2 regions of the Streptomyces sp. BBFR2 genome follow, and region 2 is predicted to be linked to the other one. Evidence: riboswitches for the same ligand, from Rfam matches in the RefSeq annotation. Region 2 holds a riboswitch; the other holds the start of a gene.

Region 1 (7,590 bases), 2.6 Mb from region 2:
GTGTCATCCTGGCGATGCCGCTGATCGGCTCGTACCTGCAGATGTTCATCTTCGGCGGGGAGTTCCCGGGGCACGACATCATCCCGCGGTTCTTCACGGTGCACGTGCTGCTGCTGCCGGGCATCATGCTCGGCCTGCTGGTGGCCCACCTGATCCTGGTCTTCTACCACAAGCACACGCAGTTCCCGGGTGCCGGCAAGACCAACAAGAACGTCGTCGGCATGCCGCTGCTGCCGGTCTACATGGCCAAGGCCGGAGGCTTTTTCTTCCTGGTCTTCGGTGTCATCTCGGTGATCGCGGCCGTCGCGAGCATCAACCCGGTGTGGGCCATCGGCCCGTACCGCCCGGACCAGGTGTCCACCGGCGCCCAGCCCGACTGGTACATGGGCTTCGCCGAGGGTCTGGTCCGTGTCATGCCGGGCTGGGAGTGGAACTTCTGGGGTCACACCATCAACTTCGGTGTGCTCATCCCGATCCTGATCTTCCCGCTGGTGCTGGTGGCCATCGCGGTCTACCCGTTCATCGAGTCCTGGGTGCGGGGTGACAAGCGCGAGCACCACATCCTGGACCGTCCGCGCAACGCCCCGACCCGTACCGGTTTCGGTGTGGCCTGGCTGGTCGCGTACTTCGTGATGCTGATCGGTGGCGGTAACGACCTGTGGGCGACCCACTTCCACCTGTCGATCAACTCGATCACCTGGTTCGTGCGGATCGCGTTCTTCGTCGGCCCGGTGCTGGCGTTCATCGCGACCAAGCGGATCTGCCTGGGTCTGCAGCGCCGCGACAAGGACAAGGTGCTGCACGGCCGCGAGTCGGGCATCATCAAGCGGCTGCCGCACGGTGAGTTCATCGAGGTCCACGAGCCGCTCAGCCAGGAGCAGCTGCACGTTCTCACCCAGCACGAGCAGCCCGCGCCGTTGGAGCTGGAGCCCGAGGTCGACGAGAACGGCGTCGAGCGCAAGGCCACGCGGTCGCAGAAGCTGCGTGCCAAGCTCTCGAAGGCGTACTACGGCGAGGACAACGTCATCCCGAAGCCGACCGTCGAGGAGTACAAGGAGATCAGCAGCGGCCACGGCCACCACTGATCACCGAGCCGCCGTGAGGACACGGCGGTAGTGAGACGCCACCCAGAGGGCCCCGTCCGGACACCGGACGGGGCCCTCCGGCCGTTCCGCGGCTCGATAGGGTTCCCCCATACGCAGGCACGAACCAGGAGTGTGGACCATGAACGTTGCGACCCCGGCAGGCGGCGACAGCGTGGCGGCCCGCACCTGGCCGGATGTGCTGAACGCCCTCCTCGGCGGCCGGGACCTCACCGCCGACGACACCGCCTGGGCGATGGACCGGATCATGCGGGGCGAGGCCACCGACGCGCAGATCGCCGGGTTCGCGGTGGCGCTGCGGGCCAAGGGCGAGACCGTCGCGGAGATCTCCGGACTGGTCCGCGCGATGTACGCGCACGCCCGGCTGATCGACGTACCGGGCCCCGGCGTGGACATCGTCGGCACGGGTGGCGACGGCGCCAAGACCGTCAACATCTCCACGATGTCCTCGATCGTGGTGGCCGGTACGGGTGCGAAGGTCGTCAAGCACGGCAACCGCGCCGCGTCGTCGGCGAGCGGCTCCTCCGACGTCCTGGAGCAGCTCGGCGTCCGGCTGAACCTCTCGCCGCGGCGGGTCGTGGAGGTCGCCGAGGAGGCGGGTATCACGTTCTGCTTCGCGGTCACCTTCCACCCGGCGCTGCGGCACGTCGCCGCCGCCCGCGGCCAACTGGGCATCCGCACCACCTTCAACGTGCTGGGCCCGCTCACCAACCCCGCGCGGGTCCAGGCGCAGGCGACCGGTGTCGCGGACGCGCGGATGGCGCCGATCCTCGCCGGGGTGCTCGCCGAGCGCGGCTCGTCCGCGCTGGTCTTCCGCGGGGACGACGGACTGGACGAGCTGACGACGACCGCGACGTCCCGGGTGTGGATCGTGCGGGACGGCGCGGTGCGCGAGGAGACGTTCGACCCGCGGGACGTCGGCATCCCGCTGGTGCCGGTCGAGGCGCTGCGCGGCGCCGACGCCGCGTACAACGCCGGGGTGGCGCGGCGGCTGCTGGACGGGGAGAAGGGGCCGGTGCGGGACGCGGTGCTGCTGAACTCCGCGGCGGCGCTCGCCGCGCTGGAGCCGGCCGCGGCGCCGCTGGCCGAGCGGATCCGGGCCGGTATGGAGCGGGCCGCGGAGTCGATCGACTCCGGGGCGGCCAAGCGGGCGCTGGAGCGCTGGGCGGCGGCCAGCAACGCCTGAGCGCCGCACGGCCGCTACGGGACTCGCCCTGATTCCCGTAACGGCCGGCAACGCCTCAGTGCCGCACGGCCGTTGCGGGGAATTCCGGGCGAGCCCGGTCCGATGTGATCTCAGTAATCGGACCGGGCTTGCGCCGTTCCGTGCATATGGCATGATGCTGCGCAGGTCACGAGTGACAGCGACACAGGCCCCGGCCCGCTGTCCGGCAACCCTCCTTCCGTGGCGGGGTGCCCCGGGTGATGACCAGGCCGCAGGCAGCGAGGTCTGCGGCAAGCGCGGATCCCTCGCCAGGGATCCTGGTCCTCAGAGGGAGAACTTCCGTGAACCAGCGAATGCGATAGGGCTGTAAAAGCCCCCTCTCCAGCTTTTCGCTTCTCAGTAATTCCAGCGCTCCGCCGCTGCTTTTCCTGCCCGGATTCCGCCGCGCCCTTCCGCGATATCCGTATGCCCGCGCGCGGTGAATTCGCCTTTCTCTCACGGGAGTTCGCCATGTCTGTCTCCACCGTTGCCACCGACCGCCCCGTTTGTTCCCCGCTGGACGTTCTGGGGCGAGATGTCCTGGTGCCGCTGGTCACCGGCGGGGAGGTCGGCTACGCCGCCCTCGACTACGCCGCGAGCGCCCCCGCGCTCCAGCGGGTCTGGGACGACGTGGCCGCCTACGCCCCGTACTACGGCAGCGTGCACCGCGGCGCCGGCTACCTCTCGCAGCTCTCCACCGACCTCTTCGAGAACGCCCGCGCCACCGTCGCCGGCTTCCTGGGCTGCCGCGACGACGACCAGGTGATCTTCACCCGCTCCACCACCGACTCCCTCAACCTGCTGGCCGCCGCGCTGCCGCCGGCCACCCGGGTCTTCGTCTTCGAGACCGAGCACCACGCCTCGCTGCTGCCGTGGGAGCGGCGCGACGGCGTCGAGGTCACCTACCTCGACGCGCCCCGCACCCCGCGCCAGGCCGTCGACATCCTGGAGAAGGCCCTCGCCGCCCGCGAGCCCTACGGCCCGGCGCTGGTCTGCGTGACCGGCGCGTCCAACGTCACCGGCGAGCTCTGGCCGGTCAAGGAACTGGCCGCCGCGGCGCACGCCCACGGTGCGCGGATCGTGCTGGACGCCGCACAACTGGCGCCGCACCACCCCGTCGACCTCGCCGAACTCGACGTGGACTGGGCCGCGTTCTCCGGCCACAAGCTGTACGCGCCGTTCGGCTCCGGTGTGCTGGCCGGCCGCGCCGACTGGCTTCAGGAGGCCGACCCGTACCTGGCCGGCGGCGGCGCCAGCCGGACCGTCGCGCGGCGCCCCGACGGCGGCGTCGATGTCGCCTGGCACACCAGCGCCGCCCGCCACGAGGCCGGTTCGCCCAACGTCATCGGCGCCTACGCCATCGCCTCCGCCTGCCAGGCCCTCACCGAGGCCGGCTTCGACACCCTCGTCGCCCGCGAGCAGGAACTGATCGCCCGCGTCCGCACCGGCCTCGCGGAGGTCCCCGCCGTCCGGATCCTCTCGCTCTTCGGCGACGACGCCCCCCGCGTCGGCGTGCTCTCCTTCGTCGTCGATGGCTGGAACAGCTCGCACTTCGCGGCGGCGCTCTCCGCCGAGTACGGCATCGGCGTCCGCGACGGCCTGTTCTGCGCCCACCCCCTGGTCCGCACGCTGCTGGGCGGCGCCCCCGACGAGCCCGGCGAGTGCGGCGCCCCCGACGCGGCCCCCGGCGAGCGCTCCCTCAACGCGATCCGCGTCAGCTTCGGCGCGGGCACGCCCGACGAGCACGTCGACCGTTTCGTCCGCGCGGTCAAGGAACTCGTCGCGGACGGCGCGCGGTGGAGCTACCGCACGGAGGAGGGCCGGTGCGTGCCGTACGCGGCCTAGGCCGCGGGTTTTTCCGACGGGGGTGAGCTGGTCGGGCCCGGCCGCTTGCGCGGGGCCCGGCCGCTTGCGCGGGGCTTTTTCCGACCGGGGTGACCTGGTCGGGCCTGGTCTTTCCGCTTGCGCGGGGCCTGGCCGCTTGCGCGGGGCCGGTTCGTGAGGGTGGCTTTCCGGCGGGGGCGTTCGGGCCTCTTCCGCTTGTGCGGTGCGGATTCGCTGTGCGGGGCGGGCCGTTGTGGTGGGTGCGGTTCGTGGGCCGCTTTCTCTCCGTTGCGCCTGCGGCGGGCGGGGTCGCTGCGCGAGGCTTTTCGGCTGCGGGGCCGGACCTCCGGACTTCGTCCTGCGGTCCGGCCCCTTCCGTGGGTGGGTGGGGAAAGACGGTGGCTGGGGTTGTCGGGGAGGTGCCTCCAGGAGGGGCGCGCCTCAACAACCACGTCCGGTGGGGGCGAGATCGGTGGCCCGCTGTCGCCCCGTCCAGTTGAGTCGGTCCGTCTGCCCGCGTCGGTCCGTCTGCCGCGTCGGTCCATCTATCCGGTTCGCTCCACCTGCCTGATGGGCCCTGCCCGCCCCAGTCGGCCTGCCCACCTGAGTCGCCCTACCTGAGCCTGCCCACCTGAGTCGCCCTACCTGAGCCTGCCCACCTGAGTCGCCCTACCTGAGCCTGCCCACCTGAGTCGCCCTACCTGAGCCTGCCCACCTGAGTCGCCCTACCTGAGCCTGCCCACCTGAGTCGCCCTACCTGAGCCTGCCCACCTGAGTCGCCCTACCTGAGCCGGCCCGCCTGAGCCGCCCTACCTGAGCCGCTACACCTGGTTGGCGAATGGTTGGCGAAGAACAAGAACGGCGGCACACGCCCCAACAGCCCGAACGCCGGAAAGCCGACGACAGCGGTACGCCCCGACGGACCGCATGGTGGGAGGGCCGACCGACGGTCGTACTCCAAGGACCTGGGCAGCGGGAGGGCCGACGACGGTCGTACTCCAGGACCTGGACAGCGGGAGGGCCGACGACGGCGGCGTACTCCAACGTCCCGGACTGAGGGAAAGCCGACGATGGCGGCGTACCCCAACGCCCCGAACGGCCGGAAAGCCGACAACGGCGGCGTACCCCAACGCCCCGAACGGCCGGAAAGCCGACAACGGCGGCGTACCCCAACGCCCTGAACGGCGGGAAAAGCCGACAATGGCGGCGTACCCAGTGGACCGAACGACGAGGTGAGGTCGACGACGGCGGCGTACCCCCACCGGCCCCTCACCACCCACCCACGGGAGGGGGCCCTCCGGAGGACGAAGTCCGCAGGAGGGCCCCCGCTCCCGACAACCCACGCCCGCCGCAGGCGCAACGGCGCTCAGCCACTACGGCGGGAAAGGTGGCAGAAGACAGAGCCCGCCGCAGGCGCAACGGCGCTCAGCCACTACGGCGGGAAAGGTGGCAGAAGACAGAGCCCGCCGCAGGCGCAACGGCGCGCAACCACCACGGCGGGAAGGGTGAAAGAGAACGGGCCCCGCCGCAGGCGCAACAACGCCCAACCACCACGGCGGGCAAGCCGAAAGACCGCAGGCACCGGCCCCGGCCCGCAACGCCCGCCGCAGGCGATCGGTCCGCCGCAGGCGATCGGTCCGCCGCAGGCGAGGACGGCGCAAGGCCCGCCGCCCAGGCGTCAGGTGTCGAGGCCGATCGCGAACGCCGCCTCAAGATCATGCTGCGAGTACGTGCGGAACGCGATGTGCGTCTCGGTGGAGGCCACGCCGGGCACCTTGCTGATGCGGCCGGGGATGACGTCGGCGAGGTCGTCGTGGGCGGCGACGCGCACCATCGCGATGAGGTCGTGGGCGCCGGTGACGGAGTAGACCTCGCTGACGCCTTCCAGGGCGGCGATCTGTTCGGCGATCTCCGGGATCTGGTCCACGCTGGTCTTGATGAGCACGATCGACGTGATCACGGCTGGCTCTCTCCCTCGGTCGCAGGCGTGTTCTCCCTGGTGACCCCCACAGTAGCGGGCCGGTGGCGGGCCCACGCGTAGAGGAAGCCCAGGGCGAAGCCGACGACGTGGGCGAGGTAGGCGACGCCGGGTCCGGCGGGGTCGCGCCGGGCGGCGAGCCATTGGAGGGCGAACCAGAACAGCAGCACCACCCAGGCGGGGAAGCGCAGCGGCAGGAAGAAGAGGAAGGGGAAGAGGCTGGTGACGCGGGCGCGCGGAAAGAGGTAGAGGAACGCGCCCAGGACGCCGGAGATGGAGCCGGAGGCGCCGACCAGCGTCTGGCCGGAGGCGGCGTGCGCGGCGGCGAAGCCGACGAGCGCCAGGTAGCCGGTGACGAGGTAGAAGACGGTGTACGCGGTGCGGCCCATGCGGGCTTCGGTCATCTGGCCGAAGACGTGGAGGAAGAGGGCGTTGCCGAGCAGGTGCAGCCAGCTCCCGTGGACGAAGAGCGCGGTGAGCGGGGTGAGCCAGGCGGCCGGGTGCCCGGCCCACAGGTCGCGGGGGATGACGCCCCAGCGCGCGAAGTACGCGGTCTGTGCCGAAAGGGCCGCGTCGCCGGTGCCGTACAGCGGGTTGAGGCCGGAGGCGGGGCCGAGGACGAAGAGGGCGCAGCAGAGGGCGATGAGGACGGTGGTCACGGAGTACGTACGGCGGGCGTCCGGCGGGGTGTGCGGCCGCCGTGGCCGGGGGGAATCGGGCGGTGGGGGAGGCAGGGGCGGCGCCGTCATGAAGGGGATCATGCCGCAATGGGGGCAATCGGGGCGGACTGCCTCGCCGCGTCCCGTCTCCTGGGCGGTGCCCGCGCGGCCGTGCCGTCAGGCCGTAGGGTTACGGTCGGTACTTTGCGTACTTCCCGCAGTTCGACGGCGCACCGCGTGAGGCCGCACCATCCGCACCGCACGAGTAGGAAGAAGGACGATCACGATGGCTGTTCCTCTGCCGACGGACCGGACCCGGTGGCGCTGCACCCTGTGCGGCAACCTCACCCGTTTCGACGTGACCCGTACGTCCAAGGTGGTGGAGTACACCCACCTCGACCTGGCCGGTGAGCCGAAGGTCGAGGAGCGCGAGGTGCTCAGCGACGCCATCGAGTCCGTGCGCTGCCGTTGGTGCAACGCGGTCGACCAGATCGAGCTGGTCGACCGGCCGGGCGCGGACGCCTGAGGATCGGGGCGAGTAGAGCGTGGTGGAGCGTCCAGCAGGGGAGTCGGGGGCGAACGGGACGGCGTCCGGCGGTGCGGGCGAGGAGGCCCTCGACCGCCCGCTGCCCGAGGGCGTCCGGCGCCGTGTCGTGGCGCTCACCGCGGACGCGTTCGGCACGCTGACGGTCGCCGAACTCCCGCCACCGCTGCGGCAGTACGCCCGCTTCACCCCGTCGCGGCGCGCCAAGTTCGCGGGCAACGCCATGGCCGCCGCGCTGGCGGGCGACGCCGTCTTCCGCCAGCGCATCGCCGGGCAGG
Region 2 (7,590 bases):
GGGCGGGCGCAAGCGCCCTCCGCGAGGAGGTCGCCTCGAAGCCTCTCCGTTCCGGTGCCCTCCCCGCACACAGCAGGAGACCCGCACCCCGAGCGGGATGCGGGTCTCCCCGATGCTGCAGTCGGTCGGCGCTCAGCCGGCCGCCACCCGGACCATGTCCGCCTGCGGCCCCTTCTGGCCCTGCGAGATCTCGAACTCGACCCGCTGACCCTCCTCAAGGGTGCGGTAGCCGTCCATCTGAATCGCGCTGTAGTGGACGAAAACATCCGCACCACCGTCGACCGCGATGAAGCCGTACCCCTTCTCCGCGTTGAACCACTTGACGGTGCCCTGAGCCATGCCTAACTCCCCTATTACTGGCCCTTGCGCAGGACCGCACTCCGCGGACCCGGGTCAGACCTCACCCCGCGAATGGCCCGTGGGGTGTGCGCCGGAACGCGTCGACCGCCGCCGAATGTATCCGCACCGACGCCCAGCGCAACAGGTCAATCGGACGAGAATTCTGACGACGCGAGAAGTGGCGATATGCGCAGAACTGGCCATATTCCCGGGCAACTCGGGCCGGACAAAAGGCACTTAAGGCGCAAACACCGCACACACTTTGCACACAACTCATCGCGATCCCGGGGCGTTGGGAAGGCCGCCACACCGTGCTCGACGAGCAGAAGAAGGGGATCCGCGAAATGGTATCGCGTTTTGCAGGACTGTTTCACAACGCGGAATCGCTCCGTCCGGATATCCGAACGGAGCGATTACCAGCCAGCAAGAGAAAGGAATGGCGAAAACTATTCGCCACCCGGGTGGCGGCTCCCCGCCCCCGGCCCCGGCGTCAGCAGCCGCCGGCCACCGCCGGGATGATCGAGATGCCCGCGCCGTCCGGCGTCGGGGTCTCCAGGCCCTGCTCGAAGCGGACGTCGTCGTCGTTGACGTAGACGTTCACGAAGCGCCGCAGCTTGCCCGCGTCGTCCAGCACCCGGGCGGCGATGCCCTGGTGGTTCTTCTCCAGATCGGTGATGACCTCGGACAGCGTCGCGCCCTCGGCGGTGACCTCGGACGCGCCTGCGGTGTACGTGCGGAGGATGGTGGGGATGCGGACCTTGACGCTCATGGGTTCTGCCTTCCAACGACTGCGGATACGTCTGCGGGGCCGCCCGCCGCGTCCGGACGGGACGGGCGGCGGACGGACCGGATCGGCCGGCTGCCGGCCGGGAGCGACCGGGAGTCAGCCGGCCAGACCGGCCGAGCGGAACGCGTCCAGGCTCGGGCGGATGGTGGCCGTGGGGCCGGTGGTCGGAGCGACGGCGTCAAGCGTCTTGAGGCCGTCGCCGGTGTTGAGGATGACGGTGGTCAGGGCCGGGTCGAGCAGGCCCGCTTCGAGGAGCTTGCGGGTCACGCCGACGGTCACCCCGCCCGCGGTCTCCGCGAAGATCCCCTCCGTCCGCGCCAGCAGCTTGATCGCGTCCACGACCTGCTCGTCGTCGACATCCTCCACCGCGCCGCCCGTCCGGCGCGCGATGTCGAGGACGTACGGCCCGTCGGCCGGGTTACCGATCGCCAGGGACTTGGCGATGGTGTCGGGCTTCTGCGGGCGGACCACGTCGTGGCCGGCCTTGAACGCCGTCGACACCGGGGAGCAGCCCTCCGCCTGGGCGCCGTAGATCTTGTAGGGCTTGTCCTCGACGAGACCGAGGGCGATCAGCTCCTTCAGCCCCTTGTCGATCTTGGTGAGCTGGGAGCCGGAGGCCACCGGGATGACGATCTGGTCCGGCAGCTCCCAGCCGAGCTGCTCGCAGATCTCGTACGCCAGGGTCTTGGAGCCCTCGCCGTAATAGGGGCGGAGGTTGACGTTGACGAAGCCCCAGCCCTCGCCGAGCGGGTCGCCGATCAGCTCGGAGCAGAAGCGGTTCACGTCGTCGTAGTTGCCCTCGATGCCGACGAGGTCGCCGCCGTAGACCGCGGCCATGACGACCTTCCCGGCCTCCAGGTCGTGCGGGATGAAGACGCAGGAGCGGAAGCCGGCGCGGCGGGCGGCGGCGCCGACGGCACCGGCGAGGTTGCCCGTCGAGGAGCAGGAGAGGGTGGTGAAGCCGAAGGCGCGCGCCGCCTCGACGGCGATGGCGACGACCCGGTCCTTGAAGGAGTGCGTCGGGTTGCCGGAGTCGTCCTTGACGTAGAGGCCGCCGGTGACGCCCAGCTCGCGGGCGAGGTTGTCGGCCTTGACCAGCTTGGTGAAGCCGGGGTTGAGGCTGGGCTTCTCGGCCACGTCCGCGGGGACGGGCAGCAGCGGTGCGTACCGCCAGATGTTGTTCGGACCGGCCTCGATCTGCTTCTTCAGTGCTTCCGGGTCGCCGCTCGGCAGCTCGTACGCCACTTCCAGGGGACCGAAACAGGTCGCACAGGCGAAGATCGGGCCGAGCGGGAAGCGCTCACCGCATTCGCGACAGGACAGAGCGACGGCGGGACCGAGAGTGACGGAGGAAGCGTTTTCGGTAACTTCGACAGTTTGCGCAGCCATGGAGGCGAGGCCCTTTCTCCTCATCTTCCTCGCGGCGCATCTCGCCGCGAGACGGATTTGGCACCTTCCCTAGCCGGGAGCCTCGCGCCGCGTGACGCGGTCGAGACCGGCTGGAGGGTTGCCGGGGCTTCAACGGGCCGTATCCCTCTGCCCCTCTGGATGAGCGGTATGGCGCTGGGAAATCCCAGGCGTTTGTGGTGCGGTGACCCCGGCATGCGGCGGTCATCCGCGTTGTTCAAGACTGTAACCGACGGCACTGACAGGAGAGCCAGCCGTCCGAACCGCGAGATGGATCACATGCGCCGACGAGACGGCGCGCACCGAGGAGTCTGAAGACGTGCTGGAAGAGGTGGAGCGCTGGCTGGGGCGCCGCTCCTGGTCCGCTGCCGACCGGCCGCTGCCGCAGTTGCTGGAGGCCAAACGGCTCAGCGGCCGCACGGTCAGCGTCGTACTGCCCGCACTCGACGAGGAGGCGACGGTCGGCACGATCGTCGCGGCCATCCGGGCCGCCCTGATGACCGAGGAGGTGCCGCTCATCGACGAGCTGGTGGTCCTCGACTCCGGGTCCACCGACCGGACCGCCGAGGTGGCGGCAGCCGCCGGGGCACGGGTGGTGGCGCGGGACGACGTGCTGCCGCGGCTTCCGGCGGTGCCCGGCAAGGGCGAGGTGCTGTGGCGGTCGCTGCTGGTCACCCGCGGCGACATCGTCTGCTTCGTCGACGCGGACCTGCGGGAGTTCTCGCCGGCGTTCGTCTCCGGGATCGTCGGGCCGCTGCTGACCGACCCGGACGTGCAGTTCGTCAAGGCGATGTACGACCGGCCGCTGGAGACCGGCGGCGCGCCCGGTGGCGGCCCCGGGCAGGGCGGCCGGGTCACCGAACTGGTCGCCCGCCCGCTGCTCAACCTCCACTGGCCGCAGCTCGCCGGGTTCGTGCAGCCGCTGGGCGGCGAGTACGCGGCGCGGCGCTCGCTGCTGGAGCGGCTGCCGTTCCCCGTCGGGTACGGCGTCGAGCTGGGGCTGCTGGTCGACGCGTTGCACACGGTCGGTCTGGACGCGCTGGCCCAGGTGGACGTCGGGGTGCGCAAACACCGCCACCAGGACGGTCAGGCGCTGGGCCGGATGGCCGCGGCGATCTACCGCACCGCCCAACTCCGGCTCGCCCGAGGGCACTTGGTGCGTCCGCGGCTGACGCAGTTCGTCCGCGGCGAGAACGGTTTCGTCCCCCGGACGAGCGATGTCGACACGGAGGAGCGGCCCCCGATGGCCGAGGTCCCGGAGTACGCGGAGAGCCGGGCGGCCTGAGGGCGCCGGGGCGGGCTCGTCCGGTGGGGCGACGGCCCGCCCCCGGGTGTCCCTCCCTTGGCCTCATTCGTACGTGTGCGCCGATCCGGTGCGGGCTAGGGTCGCGGCATGGCCTCCGAACACAGCGGTACCGCCCCTGCCCGGACGCCCGCCGCGGAGCGCGGCGCCGGGGTACTCGTCGCGTCCAACCGCGGCCCGGTCTCGTACACCGTCGGCGCGGATGGTGCGCTGAGCGCGAGACGGGGCGGCGGCGGGCTGGTCTCCGGGCTGTCGGCGATCGGGCCGGAGGCGGACGCGGTGTGGGTGTGCGCGGCGCTCGGCGACGGTGACCGGGAGGCCGTACGGCGCGCGGACGGTGAGCTTCCGGTGGCCGACACCGGCGGACAGCGTGTTCTGATGCTGGACATCCCGGCGGAGGTGCACACCGCCGCGTACAACGGCATCGCCAATTCCGTGCTCTGGTTCGTCCACCACATGCTCTACCAGACGCCGCTGGAGCCGTCGTTCGACTCGGATTTCCGGAAGAAGTGGGCGGCGTACGAGGCGTACAACGCGGCGTTCGCGGAGGCGCTGGACCGGGCGGCGGCACCGGGCGCCGCGGTGCTCATCCAGGACTACCACCTGGCGCTGGCCCCGGGGATGCTCCGCGAGCGCCGCCCCGACCTGCGGATCGGTCACTTCTCGCACACCCCGTGGGCGCCGCCGGAGTACTTCGCGCTGCTGCCCGACGACATCCGGGAGCGGCTGATCCGGGGCATGCTCGGCGCCGATCGCGCGGGGTTTCTGACGCGGCGGTGGGCGGCGGCGTTCGTGGCGTGCTGCACGGCCACCCTTCAGGCGCGGTGCGCCGTCCACCATTCGGACGGCGAGGCACCGCACCTCGTCACCGCGCTCCCGGGGAGGGAGCCGCACACCACCCGCGTCGGGGTGCACGGGCTCGGCGCCGACGCGGAGTTCCTGCGGGAGCGGGCGCACCGTCCGGACGTCGAGGAGCGGCTGACGGCGCTGCGCGCGCAGATCGGCGGCGGTGACGGGCCGGACCGGCGCCGCACGATCGTCCGGGTCGACCGCACCGAGCTGTCGAAGAACATCGTCCGCGGACTGCACGCCTACCGCCGGCTGCTGGCGGACCGCCCCGAGTGGCGTGAGCGCGTCGTCCACCTCGCGTTCGCCTACCCCTCACGCCAGGATCTGGCCGTCTACCGGGACTACACCGCCGAGGTGGAGCGGGTCGCCGAGGAGATCAACTCGGCGTACGGCACGCCCGGTTGGCAGCCGGTGGTGCTGCACGTCAAGGACGATTTCGCGCGTTCGCTGGCCGCGTACCGCCTCGCCGACGTGGCCCTCGTCAACCCCATCCGGGACGGCATGAACCTCGTCGCCAAGGAGGTGCCGGTGGTCTCCGACGCCGGGTGCGCGCTGGTCCTCTCCCGGGAGGCGGGCGCCCACGAGGAACTGGGCGAGGACGCGCTGAGCGTCAACCCGTACGACATCAACGCGACGGCGGACGCGCTGCACGAGGCCCTGTCGATGCCCGGGGAGGAACGCGCGGCCCGCTCCGCCCGGTTGGCCGCCGCGGCGACGGCGCTGCCGCCGGACCGGTGGTTCATGGAGCAGTTGACGGCGTTGCGGGGGTAGGACGGGCGGGCCGGTCAGGGCCGGTGGGAGCGGCACCCGGGGGAGGCCCGCCCCGGCGGCTCCAAGGGGCGGTGCGGTGTGGCCGGGGCGGTGCGCCGCGCGGCCCGTCGCTCCGCTACCGCCCCCTGTCACTCCGTTCCGGTCACCCGGTCCGCGAGGGCTTCGAGGAGGGCGACGACGCCGGCCGGGCCGTCGGCCACCAGGTCGGCGCGGGCGGCGAGTTCGGGGACCTCGGTGCTGCCGCTGCAGACCAGCAGGCCGGTGCGGCGGGGTGTGCCGGGGGCGTCGCGGAGGCGGGTGACGGCGTCGAAGGCGGCGAGGTCGCCGAGGTCGTCACCGGCGTAGAGGACGGCCCGGGCGCCGGTCTCGCGGAGCCAGGCGGTGAGGGCGACGCCCTTGTCCACACCGGGCGGACGGAGTTCCAGGACGTAGCGGCCAGGTTCGACGAGGAGACCGTGGCGGGCGGCGAGGGCGGTCAGGGGGGCGCGCAGGGCGGCGAGTGCGCCCTGCGGGTCGGGGGCGCGCCGGGTGTGGACGGCGAGGGCGCGGCCGCCCTTGCGCTCGACGGCGGTGGCCGTCCACGGGCCGCGCCAGACGCCGGACGCGGCGAGGACGCCGGGGAGTTCGGCCTCGGCGGCGGCTACGCCGGGCGGCGGCCCGTCGGCGTGCAGCGCGCCCGTGGCCGCCTCCCAGCGCTCGGCGCCGTAGTGCCCGAGGACGGTGAGACGGTCCAGCCCGGGGGCGCCCGCGACGCCCGCCAGCCGGACGGCGACGGCGGCCGGCCGGCCGGTGATCACGGCGGCGGCCCGCAGCCGGGGCACCAGCCGCCCCAACGCCCGGGCGGCCCCGGGGTACGCCCGCGCCGTCTCCGGATCCTCGACGATCTCCGCGAGCGTCCCGTCGAAGTCCAGCGCGAGCGCGGTCTCCTCCGGGGCCGCCAGCAGCGCGGCCAGCGCGTCCCGCCCGGCTTCGGTACGGGGTACGGGGAGGTCAGGGCCGGTATCGGGGGTGCGGCCCGTACCGGGCGGGGGAACGGGGCCCGGTTCCGGGCCCGGCGAAGGTGCGGCGTCCGGGGAACTGCCCATGGGGCGAGGGTACCGGCGCGGCCCCGCGCCCACCCGGCGTACGGCGGAGACGAGGCGGGAGCCGGGGCGTCGGCCCCGGACGGGGCGGAGACGGGGGCAGGAGCCGGGGCGTCGGCCCCGGACGGGCAAGCGCGGGACGTCGACCGGCCCCGGCCCCTAATCAGCTCAAGGCACCTCGGGCACAGGCCCCGAGCGGCGGATCACCGGCCCGCCCGGACCTTCACCTCCGCCCCCGCTTGGCCTCCCGTATCCGCAGCAGCCGGTTGACGGTGACCGGGTCGTGGCGGCGGGCGCGCGGGTCGTCGAGGAGGGCGTTGAGGAGTTGGTAGTAGTGCGTCGGGGAGAGGCCGAGGTGCTCGCGGATGTAGCGCTCCTTGGGGCCGGACGACGGCCAGGAGCGGCGCTCCACGGCGAGCACCGCCACATCGAGCGCGGAGAGTTCACCCGGCCCTGGCGCCGTCGCGCCGTCCTCGGCGGCGGACGCCGGGCCGCCTTCGGGCGAGGCGGACGCCGGGCCGCCCTCCGGAGCGGAGGCCGGGCCGCTTCCGGGGCCGGACGCCGCCGTGTCCCCCTCGGTGGCGGACGCCGTACCGCCCTCGGGCGAGGCGGGCGCCGGGCTTCCCCCGGGCGGGCCGGTCACCTCCGTGCCACCGTCCGCCCCCGACCCCGTACCGTCCTCACCGCGCGTCACCACGTCCCCCACGATAGGCCCCCGGTCCGACAACCGGGCTGGTCAGGAGCGGAGCGGGAAAACCGCGCCGCGGCCGGGCACCGGCCGGGGCGCGCGCCCCGGGGCTCAGCCACCCGCCGTGTCCGCCGCCTCCGCCGTGTTCTGGAGGTCGGAGAGGATGCTCGCGGGGTCGCCCTTGGGGCCGACCGCCGCGCCCATCTGGGACTTGACGGCCTTGACGACCTCGGGCCAGGAGGTCTTGTTCGCGGGGTAGAACTGGGCCTCACGCAGCGGGCCGACGAAGTCCTGGAGGCGGCCGAAGCGCTGGTCGCCGGCCATCTTCTGGGCGGCCGACGTGGTGACCGGCAGCAGGCCGAAG

The links. Region 2 has a riboswitch for S-adenosylmethionine ahead of thrC (threonine synthase). Riboswitches for the same ligand answer to the same signal wherever they lie in the genome.
Region 1: another riboswitch for S-adenosylmethionine. It lies ahead of ACGH2B_RS21415 (aminotransferase class V-fold PLP-dependent enzyme); the one in region 2 lies ahead of thrC (threonine synthase).

The regions. Positions count from the first base shown of each region.
Region 1 is NZ_CP172415.1:5,265,529-5,273,118, forward strand. It holds gene ACGH2B_RS21405 (cytochrome bc complex cytochrome b subunit) at 1-1,085, shown strand, start outside; gene trpD (anthranilate phosphoribosyltransferase) at 1,225-2,289, shown strand; SAM riboswitch class IV at 2,454-2,571, shown strand; gene ACGH2B_RS21415 (aminotransferase class V-fold PLP-dependent enzyme) at 2,779-4,152, shown strand; gene ACGH2B_RS21420 (Lrp/AsnC family transcriptional regulator) at 5,810-6,091, opposite strand; gene ACGH2B_RS21425 (rhomboid family intramembrane serine protease) at 6,088-6,858, opposite strand; gene ACGH2B_RS21430 (hypothetical protein) at 7,055-7,294, shown strand; gene ACGH2B_RS21435 (NYN domain-containing protein) at 7,314-7,590, shown strand, end outside.
Region 2 is NZ_CP172415.1:2,650,579-2,658,168, forward strand. It holds gene ACGH2B_RS10045 (cold-shock protein) at 133-339, opposite strand; gene ACGH2B_RS10050 (MoaD/ThiS family protein) at 830-1,108, opposite strand; gene thrC (threonine synthase) at 1,223-2,515, opposite strand; SAM riboswitch class I at 2,533-2,681, opposite strand; gene ACGH2B_RS10060 (glucosyl-3-phosphoglycerate synthase) at 2,853-3,818, shown strand; gene ACGH2B_RS10065 (trehalose-6-phosphate synthase) at 3,927-5,456, shown strand; gene otsB (trehalose-phosphatase) at 5,585-6,541, opposite strand; gene ACGH2B_RS10075 (DUF3263 domain-containing protein) at 6,762-7,235, opposite strand; gene ACGH2B_RS10080 (extracellular solute-binding protein) at 7,338-7,590, opposite strand, start outside.